DNA from 3 places in the Hahella sp. CR1 genome. Region 1 is predicted to be linked to each of the others. Evidence: predicted binding sites of a transcription regulator. Region 1 holds the regulator's gene; each other region holds the start of a gene.
What was found. The regulator FliA, encoded in region 1, starts transcription of late flagellar genes. The targets are predictions, from matches to a motif close to CTAAAGTTNNNNNNNNNNCNGCCGATA.
Positions count from the first base shown of each region.

Region 2: the regulator FliA is predicted to act here: its motif matches at 2,574-2,600, upstream of fliD (flagellar filament capping protein FliD).
Region 3: the regulator FliA is predicted to act here: its motif matches at 2,352-2,378, upstream of flgM (flagellar biosynthesis anti-sigma factor FlgM).

Region 1 covers NZ_JAPELK010000004.1:171,354-175,566, forward strand. Annotated here, with positions in the region: gene flhF (flagellar biosynthesis protein FlhF) at 1-1,202, shown strand, start outside; gene ONV78_RS11415 (MinD/ParA family protein) at 1,259-2,071, shown strand; gene ONV78_RS11420 (RNA polymerase sigma factor FliA) at 2,247-2,963, shown strand; gene cheY (chemotaxis response regulator CheY) at 3,135-3,521, shown strand; gene ONV78_RS11430 (protein phosphatase CheZ) at 3,541-4,213, shown strand, end outside.
Region 2 covers NZ_JAPELK010000004.1:528,659-532,871, reverse strand. Annotated here, with positions in the region: gene fliS (flagellar export chaperone FliS) at 102-497, opposite strand; gene fliD (flagellar filament capping protein FliD) at 559-2,529, opposite strand; gene ONV78_RS13035 (flagellar protein FlaG) at 2,659-3,105, opposite strand; gene ONV78_RS13030 (flagellin) at 3,186-4,213, opposite strand, start outside.
Region 3 covers NZ_JAPELK010000002.1:510,400-514,612, forward strand. Annotated here, with positions in the region: gene ONV78_RS07800 (protein-glutamate O-methyltransferase CheR) at 1-384, opposite strand, end outside; gene ONV78_RS07805 (chemotaxis protein CheV) at 454-1,398, opposite strand; gene flgA (flagellar basal body P-ring formation chaperone FlgA) at 1,578-2,288, shown strand; gene flgM (flagellar biosynthesis anti-sigma factor FlgM) at 2,414-2,728, shown strand; gene ONV78_RS07820 (flagellar protein FlgN) at 2,747-3,211, shown strand; gene ONV78_RS07825 (type II secretion protein ATPase) at 3,332-4,090, opposite strand.

The sequences.
Region 1 (4,213 bases):
AAACGGGGGATGGCGTGGAGGTGATCTGTGCGCTGGATTATAACGAGGACGATCAGCGCAGCAGCATGCCTGAGCAGGAAGGCCCACGCCCGACGCCCTCTGCGGTGGCCCGGGAGACGGCGGATCGCCACCGTCGCCTGGAGGATGAAATGTCGCGGGTGCGCGACCGGCTGGAAACGCTGAAAAGCAACGCCAGGCCCAAAGCGGAGCCTGCGCCGGCTTTTGCCGCTGCAGAACCGGCGGCGACGGCTTCCCGGCAAATCGGCGCCGGAGAGCCGGAAACCTCACGTATGCTGGCGGAAATGCGCGAAGAGATCATGCAGCTTAAAAGCATCATGCGTCAGCCTGTCGCCGCCGCGCATCCGGAAGAAAATCCCGGCCATCGCGAGCTGATCGAGCGCATGCAGGAAATGGGTATCTTCCGTGAGCTGCAAAACGCGCTCACCGCCAAGGCGGACCCGCGTAAAGGCGCGCAAGAACAATGGCGCAACCTGATGGCGCGTCTGGCGCATGGTTTGAAGGCGGAAAATGAAGAACTGATTCATCAGCGCGGAGTCTGCGCGCTGCTGGGGCCGACCGGCTCCGGCAAAACCACCACCCTCGCCAAACTGGCGGCGCGTTTCGTGGTTCACTACGGCGCCGAAAAACTGGCGCTGGTCACCACCGATCGTTTCCGGGTGGCCAGTCAGCAGCAATTGCAGTCCTTTGGACGCTTGCTGAATGTGCCGGTGTACGTGGTGGATGAAGAGAACAGCCTGGACGATCTGCTTGACCGTCTCGCCAACAAACGTCTGGTGCTGGTGGACACCGCCGGATTGACGCCCCAGGACCCGAATTGGGAGCGTCAGCAGAAAGACCTGAAAGTGACTCGTCACCGCATCAGAAATTATCTTGTATTGTCGGCAGTTAACCAACCGCAGGTCATGAAATCCACCTATCATTACTATAAGATGTTGGGGCTTTCCGGCTGTATCATGACCAAACTGGATGAAGCGTTCAGTCTGGGTGAAGTGTTGAGCATGGCCATCCTGAACCGGCTTCCGGTCGCCTATGTCACCGACGGACAGAAAATACCCGATGACATTCATCCGGCGAAAGCGCATGCCCTGGTGGCGCGCGCGGACGCTTTGTGGCGGCGGACCCGGCGGGAGACCGAACAAACTAATAACACCAGTCGCTTCGCTGCGGAACTGGTGGTCTAAACTATTGAGTGCGGGGTCAACGCCGCGCCGTCTAATAACAGGAGATATCTACCGGTATGAGTAAAGTACATCCGGTTCAAGTTATTGCAGTCACCGGAGGAAAGGGGGGTGTCGGCAAGAGCAATGTTTCCATAAATCTGTCCCTCGCGTTAGCGGACCTGGGACGTCGCGTCGTGCTGCTGGATGCGGACCTCGGACTGGCGAATATTGATGTGTTGCTCGGCGTCACCGCCTCGCGCAATATCGGGGATGTGCTGGCGGGGGATTGCACCCTGCGGGAAGTCATGATCGAAGGGCCGGGGGGGATAAAGATCGTCCCGGCGTCATCCGGCACCCAGCATCTTACTCATCTGTCTCCTCTTGAACATGCGGGTCTGATCAACGCCTTCAGCGACATCAGCGACGACCTGGACGTGCTGGTGATCGACACGGCGGCGGGTATCTCCGAACAAGTGCTTTCCTTCGTGCGCGCGGCCCAGGAAGCCCTGGTGGTGGTGTGCGACGAGCCCACCTCCATTACTGACGCCTATGCCGTCATCAAACTGCTCAACAAGAACCACGATATGTACCGTTTTCGGGTGCTCGCCAACATGGTTCGCTCCGAGCAGGAAGGGCGGCATTTGTTCGGTAAATTATCCAAGGTCACCGAACGCTTTTTGGAAGTTGCGCTACAATATGTAGGAAGCATTCCATTCGACGAAGCCGTACGCAAATCGGTGCAACGGCAACGTCCTGTGTACGAAGCCTATCCGCGCGCCAAAGCGTCGTTGGCGTACCGCCAGCTGGCGCAAAAAGTGGACAACTGGCCTTTGCCGACGGCGCCGAGAGGCAATTTGGAATTCTTTGTGGAGCGTCTGGTGCACAGTTAGACACGTGCCGGACGGAATGCGAGGGCTCGCCCGGCGGCTATATCCCGGGCGCTTGCGATAAGGCGTGATGGCTGCGCCGGACATATCCTCAAACACCCATGAGAACGTTTTTGTTGAAATCATCCGGTTTATTGCAGGCCTTGCGCGCAAATTCATGTCATTGGCGAACACTTATATGATGTATAGCGAGACGCGGGCGGAGCGCGCCGACACTTTGGTCAGGCAATACGCGCCTCTGGTCAAGCGCATCGCGCATCACCTGATCGCCCGTCTGCCCGCCAGCGTGCAGGTGGATGATTTGATTCAGGCGGGCATGATCGGACTGCTGGAAGCCGCGCAGAAATATGACGCCAGCAAAGGCGCCAAATTCGAAACCTATGCAGGCATCCGCATTCGCGGCGCCATGGTGGACGAAATTCGTAAAGGCGATTGGGTGCCGCGCTCCGTGCACCGCAACGCCCGCAATATCGCGGACGCGATACACACTATTGAAGCCCGCACCGGCCGAGACGCGTCGGATGCGGAAGTGGCGGCAGAGCTGGGCATACCCCTGGAGCAATACCACGCCAGCCTGCGCGACGCCAGTTCGGGGAAGCTGTTCAGCCTGGAAGAGCTGGGCGTTCACGGGGAGGGCGGCTCTGACGACGAAACGTTAACCACCGACAATCCCCTCAGCGACATCGAACAAAACGCCTTTCTGGAAAAATTGAGCGCCGCGATAGACGGTTTGCCGGAACGGGAGAAGCTGGTGCTGTCTCTCTACTATGACGAAGAACTCAACCTCAAGGAAATCGGCCAGGTGCTCTCAGTCAGCGAGTCCCGGGTCAGTCAGATTCATTCCCAGGCGACCTTGCGACTGCGATCCCGTCTCTCAGACTGGAAAAACAGCTAAATCAAGCCATTGCCTGCGCAGGTTAATGTTTTTTCGAAATCAGCATCCTGCGGTCATGTTTTCTAAAACAACTTGTATCAAAAAACTGGATAGTACGGCGCGACCAGCTAGACTTACTCAGTAGAGTAATGAAATCAAAGGGTTTCCAGCGTCGCCATTGTGGAGGTTACATTGGACAAGAACATGAAAATCCTCGTTGTAGATGACTTTTCAACAATGAGGCGGATTATTAAAAACCTGCTTCGGGATTTGGGCTTCACCAATACCGATGAAGCGGATGACGGGTCCACCGCGCTGCCGATGTTAAAAACCGGGAAGTTTGATTTTCTGGTCACTGACTGGAATATGCCCGGAATGACGGGAATCGAATTACTCCAGGCTGTTCGCGCTGATGATAGTCTGAAAAACCTGCCGGTGCTCATGGTGACGGCGGAAGCCAAACGGGATCAGATTGTCGCAGCGGCGCAGGCGGGTGTTAACGGGTATGTGGTGAAGCCGTTTACTGCGGCCGTGCTGAAGGAAAAGATAGAGAAAATCTTCGAGCGGATCGACTCATAATAAAACCGCAGGAATTACTATGACCAATGAACAGCAGCCACCATCCTCCTCCCAAGAGGAAATTGAGACGCGCTTGAGCGAGCAGGCGGCGAGCTTGATGGAGCACGTTAGTAAGGGGGACTTTGGCGAAGCGTTGCGGGTAATTTCCGACCTTAATGACACTCGGGACCGTACGCTGTACCACGAAGTGGGCAAGTTGACCCGTTCGTTGCACGAAGCCATACGCAATTTCAATATCGACATGGGCAATGTGAGGATGAATCAGGAGGAGGAGCTGTCGAAAATCGCTGACGCCTCTGATCGCCTTTCCTATGTGGTCGATATGACCAACAAAGCCGCCAACAAGACCATGGATATGGTGGAAGCGAGCATGCCTGTGGCGATAGAGATGAAGCAGGAGGCCCATGAGCTGAAGGAAGCCTGGGGACGACTGCGCCGTCGGGAAATGGACCCCTCTGAGTTCCGTGAGCTGTATAAGCGCATTGATAAGTTTTTGGTGGATCTGGCCGCTAACAGCGACAAGGTGTACACCAATCTGTCGGAAATATTATTGGCTCAGGACTTTCAGGATCTCACGGGACAGGTCATCAACAAGGTTACCGGTCTGGTCAAGGAAGTAGAAGTGAATCTGGTCAAGCTGGTCGCCATGGCGGGCAAGGTTGACCGCATAACAGGCATTCAGCATGAGATGA
Region 2 (4,213 bases), 360 kb from region 1:
ACGTCGCATGAGCGAGGGCTTAACTTTGTTTAGAAGCTCCGCCCGCCAACAGCGGACGGAGTTTCCATAAGGTTGCGAGAAAGCGGCCTGTTCAGGCCAGGTTAGACGAGACCTTTTTCCAACGCTTCCTGACGAATGCCGTCCCAGCCGTTTTTGACTTGCTTCAACAAGCCCGCCACTTCATCCAGAATGGTCGCGTCATTTTGCAGGTTGGCTTCAAACAAGCGACGCTCCATGTATTCGTACAAAGCATCCAGACGCTCTGCGATGTCGCCGCCTTTTTCTTTGTCCAGGAACTCGCGCAAACCGCCGACGATTTCAACCGCCTTGCCGATCAGCCGATTTTTGCCTTCAAAGTTATTGGCGAGAATCTGCCCTTTCGCCATGGTAATACGCTCCAGCGCACCGTCGAACAATAGCTGGATCAACTTGTGCCCATCCGCATCGACAATGCTGGTCTGACGATTCACGCTCTGATACTGATGTAACGCGTTCATTGTAATAGCAACCTCATAATTACTCGTCTGTGATCTTAAGCGCCTGGATCAGGCCCTTCGCTTAACCCTTGCTTCCAGTGGTGCTGGCCACCAGCGCTTCCAGCTGCGTGGACAAAAAGTTTTCCGTGTTCTTGAGCTGGGAAATAATCAAATCCGCGGCGGTGAACTGACGCGCCAGCCGATCCGTCAGGGCCGTAATGCGATCGTTCAACTCCGTCCGGTCTTCAGAGATTTTTTCCAGCTGTGAATTAAAGCCATTGATGGCGACCGTAATCAAACCGTCGGCGGACAGATAATTGTTCACCAGGTCGACCATCTGGTCTCCCACCCCTTCAATATAAGTCGCTGTGCCGCGTGCGCCAGTGGCGCCGCCGGTAATTTGCAGTTTGAGCCCTTTCGAGTCTCCGTCCGCAGAGGTCAGATACTGGCCCTTACCGGTAGCGGCTTTCCCATTGATCGTGCCGGCGACATCCAGGCCATCTACGCCGGTGGCGACAGTCAAACCCAGCTGCGCCGCGGTATTGGTGTCGATGGCGGTAATCTCGACCTTGGACGTACTGCCATATTCTCCAGAGGTGAACACCAGCTGGTTACTGCCGTCCAACGAAACAGTCACGCCAGAGCCTGCGATATTGGTGTCCGCATCCAGCTGAGTCTGAATTTCCGCAAGCAACTCACTGTCAGTATAAGTTCCGGCGGTCAGAGTAATGGTGTTGGACTCCACCCCGTTGACTTTGATCTTGAAGGTGTCGTTATCCGCATCAATGACTGTTGAGCCGCCCAGCGCCACATTGCCGGTGAAAGCGCCCTGCGTCGCCACCTGAGTGATATCAACGGCGTACGAGCCAATCTTGGTATTTATCCCGGCGCTGACGTACTTGACCTGCGCATCCGTCGTACGCCCCTGGTCGGCGAACAAAGCCGCTACGTCATTCGGATAACTTTGCAGCTTGTTTTGGAACGTGAGGCTGTTGAACTCCAGTTGTCCCGATTCTGAGTTGGTCGTAATTCCCAATTCAGACAAACTACGGACGTTAGCGCTTTCCAGCCCGGGAACAATTGAACTCAGCGTAGAGCGCAACTGGGTGGAGATAGTGCGCACAGTGGAGCTGCCCAGCAAAGTGCCTTTTTCTCCGGTATCACTGTCAAAAGCGGTGACTTCGCTAATGATTTCCTGCAAAGCATTATATTTATCCACTAAATCCTGGACCCTTTCGGTCACAGCATTCAGGTCTTTGCTAACGGTAACGTTGACTGCGCTTGCGGTTTCAGCATTTAAAGTCAGGGTCAGGCCGTCCACCACGTCATCGACGGTGTTCAACGAACGGGTGATGGATACGCCATTCAAAGTAAAGGCGGCGTCTTCCGCTGCGACGTCCTGAGTTAAATTCTGGTTGGTGGCGTTATAAATAAACTGGGAAATCCCCGAACCATCCGTACTGTTGCCGTCGTTATCCGTCGCTGAAATAGAAATGGCGTTCGCCACACCGGTTTTTGAAGCGGATAACACAAGCTGGTAGGAGGAGCCGTTGTAAATAACGGAGGAGTTAACGTCCAATCCCATATCGTTAATGGCGTCGGACAATCCCTGCAACGTATTGTTACTGCTATCAACGGTCAGGTTTTTGGTGACGCCGCCGACAGTAAAAGACAGCGTGCCTGTTCCTACAGTGGTGGTGTCTTTATCAGCGAAAGTGCCGGAACTCAATGATTGCGCAACGGCCAGATTGCTGACGGTGAGCGCATATGAACCAGTTTTCGCAGAGGTGTTGGCGGTAACGCCAACAGCAGAGCCGCTGGAAGTCGCCGTGTTGCTGGACATCGCTTCCGGCGTGCTCAATGTACGAGCGGATAAACGCAGGTCGGTAATTGCGCTTTTCAGACGACTCAAGTCGCTGAGTTTGGCCGTCACTTCATCTTCTTTGAGATTCAGCCTTTTTTCCGTCGGCTCACGCTCAGCACTGGCCAGCTTCTCGATTAATTCGCTGGTCAATACTCCCGAGCCGATGCCTATTGAAGAAACGCTTGCCATGTGACGCCAACCTCGCGGATTGTGTGTACGATCATATCTTTATTTATCGGCAAAAAGGGGCAAAACTTTGCCCCTTTTTTTGTTACGGATCGTAAATTCCTGCCGAACCCTATCTGATTCCGCCAAGCCTCACGCCTTGGCGGAAAACAGATTAACTGGTTCATCCTGCTGCAAGTTGCGAGCCAGCTTAAGGGCCAAGTCATCGGGAATCTGTCTCACTACTTCTTTTGTGGTTCTGTCCAAAACAGTAATGACCGTTCTTCCCGAGACCTCATCCAATTCGAACTGCAGGTCACGCTGCACAGATTGAACGTATTCATTCAACTTGGTCACCGCTTCCCTAAGCTCGTGGCTTTGCTCCCTCTCCAACTGTTGCTGTTGCTTATTGGCAATGTCGTTGGTGGGCTGGGCTGCAGAGCTCTGCTTCGCAGCCTGCGTATCAGGCGTAGACGTTGCTACCCCGGACTTAACCTTAGGTTCAATCGGAGGTGACGACGTCGCGGACTGAGCAGACGGCAGGTTCACGGGTTTAGTGGCCGCCGCCATACTCAGTTCAGTAGTCTTAACGTCATTCATATCTCACCTCTTAGCATGTCTTAACGCTTAAACCGGCCGGAAGAGAACATCCGGCCGGTATTTCACGTTAGTTCACTCCGTTACTGCAGGAGCGACAAGACTTGCTGGGGTCTTGCATTAGCCTGCGCCAATATCGAGATACCGGCCTGTTGCAGTACCTGCGCCCTTGACAACGCTGCGGTCTCGGATGCGAAGTCTGCGTCCCTGATCCGGCTGTTGGCGGAGTTCAGGTTCTCGTTGTTCACTTCCAAGTTCGCAATCGTGTTCTGGAAGCGGTTCTGGATGGCGCCCAGTTCCGCCTGTTTGGACGTTACAGTCTGCAGTGCGTTATCCACCGCCTTCAGAGCCGCTTCAGCGCCAGCTACAGTAGAGATATCCACATCCTGCAGCAGAGAGCCGCTTTCAGCGCCGCCGAATGTACCGATTCTCAGACCCGCTTTCGCCAGACCCGCAGAGTTGGTGTTGGATTCAACGTCTATCTGACCGCCAGACAACAGTGTCACAGAGCTGACAAAGGTCGTGGTGGTGATGCTGGCCATCGCTGTGGCGCCGCTGATGTCGATGTTACGACCGTCCGCAGCCACCAGAGTGAAGGAGTCAGAGTCCAGTACTTCCGCAGTAACGCCAGTCTGACCGGATTTCTGGTTGATCGCATCGATGATCGCAGCCTGTTTCACAGCGACGTCGTCAGTGGTGCTGAAGCTCGCAGTGATGGACACGCCGTTGACCGTAATCGTCGCAGAGGCAGTCGTGGTAGTCAGGTTGCCTGAGTTAACACGGTTTTCGTTAGCCAGCGCGGTAACGCCAGTCTGGTCAGACGAACGGTTGATCGCAGCCGCTTTCGCGATGGCGCTACCGTCCGCATTCGCAGTGGAAGCCGTGTCGTCAGTGCTCAAGCTGGGCCCGATACCCACGTTGTTGATGACGATGTCGCCAGTCACCAAAGCGGTGGTGGTGCCATTATCACTCACAATACCTGCGTTGTTTCCGCTGAATGACCCTACTTCAAAGCCGGCGTTATCGATGTTGCCTGTAGTCGTGGTGAGTGCAATGTCGCTGCCGTCATCGCTTGAAAGCGAGTAGGTGCCGACATAGGCGTTACCCAGGG
Region 3 (4,213 bases), on a different contig from region 1:
ACGACGGTATTCATCCGTCACCATGGAAATGGAATACGGCTCCTGCCCTGTTGAGCAAGCCGCCGACCAAACGCGAATCTGTGTGACGCCTTTGTTGGCGTTCAGCTCTGGGAGTATTTTTTCTTCCAGAATCCGGAATGGATGAACATCCCTGAACCAAAGGGTTTCGTTGGTGGTCATCGCATCGACCACCGCCTCCCGCAAAGGTGAGCGCATGGATCGACTCATTTTGTCGACCAGCTCGCCCACGGTCTCAATCTTTTCATCCGCCATAATTCGCCGCAGGCGGCTTTGCACTAAGTATTGCTTGTTATCGCCTAGTACAATGCCACATGCTTTTTGGAGGAAATCCCGAAACTTATCGTAGTCTGCGTTATTAACCAGAAAATATCCTGCCCTGACCGGTTATGCGCCAAGCGCGTCGACAGCTGAAGGTAATTACGCCAGCCGGTGTTATTGTCTTCTTTCTTCTATCGTTTTCAGCACAGATGTCACTCGCTGCGCCAGCTCATCGGGGTTGAACTTGGCCATGAAATCATCTGCGCCGACTTTCGCCACCATCGCCTTGTTGAAAACGCCGCTTAAAGACGTGTGCAGCATGATGTACAAATCCTTCAATGAAGGATCATTTTTGCAGTTGGTCGTCAGCGTATAGCCATCCATTTCAGGCATCTCTACGTCTGAAATCATCAGACTGAGATGATCGTCAATGCGACTGCCGTCGGCGACCAGCGAACGAAGATAATCCAAGGCCTGGCGACCGTCATTTTTGGTGACTACCTCAACGCCCACCGCATCCATACAATGTACGATCTGGCGGCGCGCCACAGTGGAGTCGTCCACCACCAGCACTTTATGCTCAATCGCCTTGGCGGCCAGTTCCTTATCGATGAATTCATCCGCGACGGTATCCCGAGTTGGAGAGACCTCGGCGAGAATCTTCTCCACATCAATGACTTCAATCAGCTTGTTTTCCAAGCGGGTCACCGCCGTCAAATAATTGTCTTTGCCTGCGCCTTTTGGCGGCGGATGCATATCTTCCCAATTCATATTGACGATACGCTCCACCCCGGACACCAGAAAGCCCTGGGTCTTACGGTTGTATTCCGTGATGATGACAAAGCAGTTGTTGACGTCTTTTTCAGGAACGGGCATCTGCCCGGTGGCCATTCCCATGTCAAGTATAGGGATGGTTTCACCGCGTATATGAGCCACTCCCCTGACCACCGGATGTCGTTTAGGCATCATTGTCAGCTTCGGGCATTGCAGAACTTCCTTAACCTTAAAAACGTTAATTCCGTATATCTGCTCACCCTGCAGCCGAAACAGGAGCAACTCCAGGCGGTTCTGTCCGACTAACTGAGTACGTTGGTTTACGCTGTCTAATACCCCGGCCATAAAGGGCGCTCCGCTGTTTGTTGTAGATTACCGAACTATCGGATCGGGGCGCTGACGAGGTGGCGCCCCGCATGAGCTCGCCAGCCCGGCACAGACTTTGCGTGCCTTGTCGCACACCGTCATTTTATTGGCGACGCGCAAGCGGCTACCCGGTAGCTAAGTAAAGCATAGGACAAAAAATGAAAATACGCATAACCGGCTTGATGTATATCGGCATTCTCGTTTTTTCAGCCCCGGCCTTATGCAATTCCATTCCGGTCTGGCGGCAACAAACTTCCGTTGCTGTGGAAGAATTTATGATGCGATTCGCTGCAGCTGCGGCTGAACAGCTTCAGGAACGGGTTGTTTATGAAGTCTCCGAACCTGACTCCCGCCTTAACTTCTCCCCTTGTGAACAGACGCCAGCTGTCAAGGAAGCCAGCTCCAACGGCGGAAGACTGACGCTAAAGGTAAGCTGCGACACCCCAAGCCCCTGGCAGATCTACGTGCCCGTACAAATGGAGCGGTACAGACAAATCGTGACCATCAAATCCGGCGTGCCGCGGGATTACGCGCTGGCGCCAGAGGATCTGGAAACCAAAGAGTTGAATATCATCGACTTACGCTATGGTTTCTACACAAATACCGAAGACGTGGTCGGCATGATCACGCGACGCCCTGTCACAGCAGGCTCCGCGCCCTATCCAAATATGCTGGAAGCGCCTAAACTTATTAATAAGGGCGACATGGTGGTGATAGAAGCGGCCACTTCCCACTTCAGCGTGAAAATGCCGGGGGTCGCCATGGCGGATGGCAGACGCGGCCAACAGATCATGGTGAAGAACAGCTCCAGCAACCGCATGGTGCGGGCGGAAGTCATAGGATCAGGCCACGTCAGAACGCCCCTGTGAACGTACAGGTCGCGCTGTTTCGGGTAGAATGGCGACATTCATAAAATAATTCTGAAAATCTCGCTAAAGTTTCCCTGCATTGAGCCGATAAGTTAGGTAATTAAAGTTTTTAAGAGAGTAAGGCCATGAATATCAAGGGTGTCGGTTCACCTCCAGTGAACGATATCAAGTCCCGGGAAAACCTGCAGAAGACTGAGAAAGTCGATGTAGACGCCGGGAAAAATGCGGCGGCTCCCGAAAAAAGCGGAGATTCGGGGGATAAAGTCGTCCTCAGTTCGCAGGCTCAGAACATCAGGAAAGTCGAACAGCAACTGGCGAAACTGCCCGACGTGGATAGTGAACGGGTGGAAAAGATCAAAAAAGCGCTGGCCGACGGGTCCTATCAGATCAATTCACGCAGTGTGGCAGAGAAATTGCTTAATTTTGAGCAAGACTTCTGATAACACTGTGAGGGCATCATGTCCGCCGATCTGAAAGTATTTATTGATCTGCTTAAACAGGATCTACAAACTCTCTCCCAACTTGAAGATGTGCTGCAGCAGGAACGCGACTCTCTGGAGCAAAGCGATATTGAAACGCTGCAGCGCATCATCGAATGCAAGCTCCCTCTCCTGCAACAAATCGAAAGCCACGCGCGCACTCGTACGCAGTGGGTCAGCAAAACCGGTCTGCCCATCGATCGCTTTCTCTCTCTGCTGAAGGAAAAAGCGCCTCCCGTGATGAAGCTTTACCGCCAGTGCGAAAGCAGCCTCGCCAACATACACAAGCTGAATGAAGTCAACGGACGCATTATCGCCCGCTCACAGCAGCGCACGACCAAGATGATGCAGATCATCCGCGGCCAGTCCCAGCAAATGCAGCTGTACGGCAAAAACGGCGTGGAGAAAAGCGTTGGCGACGCCCAGGCCATCGCGCAGGCTTAGATTCCTGGACATAAAAAAGGCCGCAAACTGCGCGGCCTGAAACAACATCGTCTAAGGAAAAGATCCGCAACCGGCGGAGCGCTCTAACTACCTCGCCCGCCGTGCGGAGGAACCGTCTACTCAGTAGGGTTTCACCACGATATACGAGTTATCGCTGAACTCGATCCCTTCCAAATGAATACTGCCCATGGTGGGACCATCCGCCGATACCCCCATCGGCCGAATATTGTTGAAACTGACCCGCTCGATATGATTCGGAAGCGTCACGTTCATGCCGCCGTCTTCATTAAACAAAGGTTTGATGCGGGAGGGATCGATTTGCACGCCGACCACTTCAACTTCGGCGTCCAGGACATTAGTGATTGGAAGCAATAGTTTTCCGAGAGACCCGAGCACCTGAACCCCGTCCAGCCCAGGCAATTCATCAGGATTATCAGAATTCTGACCTTCCAGCTGGGCCTTCGCGGCCATGTTGTAAAATTGCTGGAACTCTTCAGTGAAACCCTGCGCGCCGACATTGCTCATTTCACTGTCATCCAGCGCCTGCAGCCCCGACGCATTTTGATACAGGGTTTCAGAGGCTACCGGTAAAGATTCATTTTCAGACTGGGAGGCGGCGAACGCCACCATGGGCTGGAACGGCGCCACGGCCATAGCGACGAACGCCGCGGCGTAGCGATACCGGCTTTGGTGCCGGAGGGTACGTTGCAGCTCCTTGTCAGTTATCCAGCCAAAATCTACTAACAATTCACCAAGGCGTTGACCATTAACGGTCTGCGCCGTTAATGCTTCATTAAGCTGACCTTCGGTAATGTATCCCCGGTTCACCAGGAGGCGACCTAGGCGGGATCTTTCAATAGCTTGCTGCTGAGTCGCCATGACTATAACTCCTTTTTTATTGAGTAGTAGCTCTTTAATAATGGAAGATGTTTAAAACTTGTACACCCGAGATAGGTTAATTTTTGTATGGGTTTTGCTATCGCCTACAACCAAGTATTAATG